2 regions of the Exiguobacterium sp. s130 genome follow, and region 2 is predicted to be linked to the other one. Evidence: predicted binding sites of a transcription regulator. Region 2 holds the regulator's gene; the other holds the start of a gene.
The links. The regulator LexA, encoded in region 2, represses DNA repair genes until DNA is damaged. The targets are predictions, from matches to a motif close to CGAACATATGTTCG.
Positions count from the first base shown of each region.

Region 1: a site for LexA is predicted at 1,219-1,232, ahead of HZS85_RS15520 (YolD-like family protein). Genes of this name have one in related genera too.

Region 1 is NZ_JACSNI010000009.1:15,911-19,095, forward strand. Features, by position in the region: gene HZS85_RS15510 (HNH endonuclease) at 1-94, shown strand, start outside; gene HZS85_RS15515 (hypothetical protein) at 155-427, opposite strand; gene HZS85_RS16920 (hypothetical protein) at 514-639, opposite strand; gene HZS85_RS15520 (YolD-like family protein) at 860-1,195, opposite strand; gene dfr (DfrD/DfrG/DfrK family trimethoprim-resistant dihydrofolate reductase) at 1,539-2,033, opposite strand; gene HZS85_RS15530 (hypothetical protein) at 2,181-2,468, opposite strand; gene HZS85_RS15535 (hypothetical protein) at 2,929-3,185, opposite strand, start outside.
Region 2 is NZ_JACSNI010000003.1:377,477-380,661, forward strand. Features, by position in the region: gene HZS85_RS09570 (MIP/aquaporin family protein) at 1-475, opposite strand, end outside; gene HZS85_RS09575 (metal-binding protein) at 662-1,132, opposite strand; gene lexA (transcriptional repressor LexA) at 1,164-1,778, opposite strand; gene yneA (cell division suppressor protein YneA) at 1,990-2,277, shown strand; gene HZS85_RS09590 (YneB family resolvase-like protein) at 2,323-2,976, shown strand; gene HZS85_RS09595 (DUF896 domain-containing protein) at 3,090-3,185, shown strand, end outside.

The DNA.
Region 1 (3,185 bases), on a different contig from region 2:
TGCTCATATTCATCGTGGTGTAGAAGGATATAACTTGAATCAAAAGCTGATTGCTAAAATAAGAGGAAAAGAAGAGACACATATAAAAGGTTAAAAAAAAATTAAAAGAGTAAAAAGATCTATCGCATATAAAAACGATAGATCTTTTTACTCTTTAGTTCACTTCTTCATCTACACCAAATTTATCGGCAAAACCATCAACAGGGCGAAATTGAAGGACAGTAGGGATATCACGGAAAAGACAATCGAATGTCCAATAATTCGAAACATCATCAAAGTCGACTTCTGTTAATCCAAATTGATGAGATAACTGCTCCACAACGTTCTCCGTCATTTCAAATACGGAAGTTCCAGTTGCCGTAAGACTACCTTCTTCAATAGTTTGTCCATTTTGCTTAATGAAATAGTCCATTTTTTGTGTACTCAATATGATTTTCTCCTTTGAAATATAGGAAATGCACGCTTACTTAAAATTTACTTCGTATTCGTGAGATTCTTTAAACCAAAACGTAATCAGGCATTACACCCAAGTCGTCCGCCATTGGACCCATCCATTTTCATACCTGCAAAAAAGCTAATCCCAAAAGCCCAAAGTGTTTCTAAAATGATTGAGTTTAAATGTTTTAACAGTGTTTGCATATGCATCGCCTCCCTAATTGTCTCTTCCTCTAGTTGGATACTTAAATAACGCAAAAAAACAATTAGAATAAATGCAGGTAATAGGATGGCAAAGTATCGAAACTTTGGATAATGCCTCATTACGTTTTGTATTTATATACTTATTATGTCACTTAATTTAATCAGTAACAACTTTTTCTGGTTCTAGTTAAAGGATCATCACTCTCTATATACCACTCACTTATTCAGATACTTGAATAGATAAGATTTGCTTGAACGGGACGATCTCGACGTCGAGGTTGCGTTTGACGAGATGGACCTCCTCTTGCACATAGTCGAGCTTCTCAACGAAGGCATCGAAACGATGCGTCAACGGACCATTCATTGCTGTCACCGTGACAATGTCTCCGCTGAAGATGGCATCGTTCAAGGCGTTCTCGATCGTCCCATCGATTGGTCCCTCCGTATCCTCGAACTTGAGATGATGTACCTCTTGGTAATAGCGTTTCAGCAATCCTTTGTGTTCGGGCATGAGGAACGGGATCCACTTCTTATTGCCTCGGTCTTCATAACTCATTAAAACCACTCCTTTTCATAATAAGAACATTTGTTCTTATTATGTTCCTCGTTTCTCTTGTTTTCAATCCGCTTTTTCGCCGTCTCATCAATGCTTTCGTTTCTAACGACGAAAAAAGGCACGACGAATATCTCGTCACTGCCCTAATATGTTTCGACTGTTCGATTGGATGGAGGATTCATTCTCCGACCATGCCGTCATGATCATTGTCCCGCATATATTGGTACAACCAGTGTTATATTTAGGTTAGGAAAGCGAAACTGTTGACACTAAAAGGACCACACATATTAGACATGTCTAATGTGTGGTCCATCTTTATTACATTATTCAACTAAAGCCTTCGTTAGCTTAACAATTTTCTTTCATAGACATGAAAATAGTAGTTATAAGGATTTTCTCCATCCATAACACCTTTTTCAACGGATACTTCATCCCATTCATTGAAATTTACTTCTGGAAAAAATGTATCCCCTTCGAATTCATGATGAATTTTTGTAATATACATCTTCTCGACGTAAGGTAAGAACATTTTATAAATTTGTTCTCCCCCAAAAATAAAAATCTCTTTTTCATTTTTACAAATCTTAAACACATCTTCGATTGAATGGACAATTTCACAACCCTCAAATTTATAATTCTTATCTCTCGTTAAGACAATATTCCTTCTTTGAGGTAAAGCTCTTCCAATTGATTCAAGGTTTTTTCTACCTAATATAATCGGATGTCTCTTTGTAGTATTTTTAACATACTCCCAATCCTTTGGAATTCTCCAAGGGATGTCATTCTCTTTGCCAATCACTCTATTCTTACCCATCGCAACAATTAAAGAAACTTTCATATTTAACACAGCCTTTTTTAACTATTTTACCATGTAATTTCTTATTTCAATTGAAATTCCTTGTTCCACTATCCTGCCCCGTTAATTGAATATCAATGTTTTATTCCGATACCTGTTATGATTAACCTTGCACCCTTATAACATCGGCTAAAAATATAATGTCTTTTTCACTTTTGATTTTGGCACTGTGATTAATTTCGCCTTTGCAGTGCCTTTTTTGAACTTTACATTATTTAACCATTCTATAATTGCATCTGAATCATAATTTGGACAATACTTTTCTCCGTTTTCAAACGCCCAATACTTTTTATTCTTGTTCTCATCAAAGATCCAATTTTCAAAGTCTCTTCTAATTTTGTTAATCTTTCTACCCACTTTAGTTGCACAAGAGATGTATTGTATATGTTCATTACCAAAATTTAATTTAATAATCAAAAAGAGTTCCTCCCATTCTACAATTATCCTGACCCGTTACTTCAAAAAAGCGACCCCTCATTATTGAAGAATCGCACTTTAGTTAAAGAGGGAACTAACGATTTTTGTAATATTCCTCTGGATTTGTTATTCCATTTTCAATAAAAAATTCGGCTTCGTTTTTAATTATTTCAATGTAGTTTCTCTTTTTAAAAGGTTTGGTTATTTTGGTAATGCCTCAAATACTTCCTTTTACTCTTAAATGATCTTGGTATAGAGGCAATCCCCTTTTCTTCTCAATACTAACCATCAATTTGGTATCTTTCTTGTCCATAAAATGCAGTCTAAAATGGAAGAAGTGGTCTTTTTCCCCCAGGGATAGGTTTTGATTTCTAACGTACAATCATCGGGAATCTTTTTAGGAGTTAATACAGTGAAATCTAATTTGTCCATTTAATCCGAAAATATCAAATGATAAAAGCTATTTCAAGTTATTTTCAAAGACGAAACCGTTTGACCATGTACCTACGAGTAAATATTTATCATTTTTGCTAAATTCTGCGAAACAAGCATCTGGAATCTCTTCTACAAAGATTGGAGATAAATCATCAAACCTTAAGATCAAAACCCTTTGACTAAATGTTATTACAATAAAATTCCCATCATTCGATACATGAATATGATAAAAGATTTCCATCACATTTAATTTTTCTTTATCTATAAATTTTTCTTTCCTCA
Region 2 (3,185 bases):
AGCCGTCACCGAATGTCGTTAAACCGAGCGCCAAGATACCGAAGACGAGAACGAATGTCCCGATGATTTCAGAAATCAAGTTCGACGGCGTATGGCGAATCGCTGGACCTGTTGCGAACACACCGAGTTTTGCAGCTTGATCATCAGTCGCTTCAAAATGTTTCATGTAATGAAGCCAAACGAGAATGGCGCCGATGAAAGCTCCGACAAGTTGTCCGGCAATATAGACAGGAACGTCTGCCCACGGTAAATCAGAGTTTAAAGCAAGTGCAATTGTTAAAGCAGGGTTCAAGTGCGCTCCACTCTCAGCAGCGACGAATGCTCCTGTCATGACAGCAAGACCCCAAGCGAACGTGATGACAATCCATCCGCTGTTTTCGGACTTCGTCTTTCTCAAGACGACACCGGCGACGACACCATCCCCGAGCAGAATGAGGATCATCGTACCGATCATTTCTAGTACAAAGTTATTCATGCAAAAACCCTCCCTTTGGATTAAAGCAAATAATGGTCTTTCTACTTTAAATTACTCCGATTTGATAACGTTTTCAATACATATAATTGAAATATAGGAATGGAAATTTTTTATTTTAATGTTTAAAGATACGAAAAATTGGATATGAAAACACCTCGTCTTGCCTGCAAGCAAGCAAAAGAGGTGTTAACGACGACGCTTTTTTCTTTTTTTAGGTCGAAACCAACTACTGGAATAATCTAGTAGGATATGAATTGTACTCGCCACCATGATACCAATGACAAAAGCGGGTAGGGAAGCGAACCAGGAATCGATGGTCTCTGACGCGATGACTTGAAAATACAAGCTGAGAAATAATAAGGGAATCACAAGTGCAGCACTATAAAGGAGTCGAATGACATCCCCAATGATCAATCCGTGTGACCAGATCGAGCGGTGGGGCATGATCTTCACATAAGGCATCCACAGGACTCGAAATGGTCCAAAGCGATAATACGGTTCTGACTTTAAATCGAGGTCAGGTGACAACCAAAGCGTACCGACAGCGATACCGATGGCAGTCGGTAACCAATCGGTTTGTTGCGTTGCGACCGAATACGCAACGTAACCCGTCAGTGCGACGGTATTGACGGTATCATGTACATTTCCTGAAGGCATGAAAAAAGACCAGTCGTAACTGGTCCCTCCGTCAATGAATCGTCCGATACACGCCGATTACCTTACCAAGAATGGAGACATTATCGAAATACATCGGATCCATCGAGTCATTTTCTGGTTGTAGACGTACCTGTTGATCTTCTAAGAAGAACCGTTTCACCGTCGCTTCGCTATCTTCGGTCATAGCTACGACGATTTCTCCGTTTTCTGCTGTGTTTTGTTGGCGTACGATGACACGATCGCCGTCAAGAATACCTGCGTTAATCATTGATTCCCCATCGATCGTCAACATGAAGACCGTTTCGTTTCCTACATAATGTGCAGGAAGCGGGAATTGTTCTTCGATGTTTTCAATCGCTGTAATCGGAAGACCAGCTGTGACTTTCCCGATGACGGGAACATGAACGATGGCTTCCGTGATTTCTTCAGGCTTATCAAGCAATATCTCAATCGCACGTGGTTTCGTCGGGTCACGGCGAATCATTCCCCGTTTCTCGAGTCGATCCAAATGACCGTGTACCGTCGAGCTAGACGCGAGTCCGACTGCTTCTCCGATTTCACGAACTGATGGTGGATACCCCTTCAGTTTCACTTCAGAGACGATGTAGTCGAGAATCTCTTGTTGGCGCTTAGACATTTTCCGCATACGAATTGCCACCTCTTTCTGGATTGAATTTTGAAATGTAAGAATATATGTTTCTAAATTCACTATAACATAGAACAAATGAGCGTACAAACAATTGTTCGACATTTTGTGTTGACCGAACACAGGTTCTGTGTTTATTATGAGTTATGCGAACAATTGTTCCGCGAACGTTTATTCTAACTCATTCATTTCATATTTGGAGGGATTCATGATGATTCATACGATTCGTACTCATGCTTTTTCTATTCTCTTCTATGCATTAAGTATTGCCTTCGTGATCTTTTTACTCACACCACGCCCAGATGAAAAAGTAGCGCAATTGATGACGGCTTCCGTTACGGTCGATGAGAACGCTACAGTCGAACAAATTGCTGAAGTCTACAATGACGGTTCGATGTCAGATGAGGAATACGTCAACTGGTTGATCAAAAATAATGATGTTGAGACAAAACATGTCATCTCAAAAAGCAAAATCGTTGTACCAATCGCACAACAATGACAAAATGGAAAAGTTGTGAAAGAACGAACAGGGATGTGAGGTACGATGAAGGTCGTGATTTATTGTCGAGTATCGACCGAAAAAGAAGCACAAGATAGTTCGATTGAACGCCAACGGATGGAGCTTTCGAAGGTTGCTTCTCAAAAGGGATTTGATGTCGTGGACATCGTCTCTGAAAAAGAGAGTGGATATGATGTTGATCGGGAAGGGATGCTAACAGTTCTTGATTATGTGACACGCAATACGGTAGATGCGGTCCTGGTGACAGATGATACACGGATTGGTCGAGGGAATGCAAAAATCGCTATTTTGCATACATTCAAAAAACATGGGGTCCGCTTGATGACGCTTGATTCAGATGGAGAATATCAACTTGCGGATGCAGAAGCGATGGTCCTTGAGATCGTCTCACTCGTGGAAGAATACCAACGGAAACTGCATAATGCAAAAATCGCCCGTGGCATGCGGCGAGCAGTCGAACAAGGTTTTCGCCCGGAACGAAATCTCAATCGTCAAGGAGAGAACGCAGGACGTAGTCGAAAAGACGTACCGATCGAAGAAATTGTACGTCTTCGAGAACTCGGATTGACGTTTTCTGATATCGCCATCACCTTGCGGGGGATGGGGCATGATATTTCAAAAGCAACGGTCAATCGTCGATATCTTGAATACCGCGAACTGACACCTAGCCCGGAATGAGAAGCAAGTAACCCGTCGACTGACGCGGTTAACTTGCTTTTTTTTATAAGCTCTTTTACAGTAAGAATACAATTGAACAACTCAAGTTTGAGTCATAAAGAAAGAGGGATTCCATGTTATCACAAGAACAATTAGATCGAATCAATGCATTAGCGAATAAATCAAAAGTTGAGCCGTTATCGGAAGCGGAAACGGCAGAGCAAAAAGAA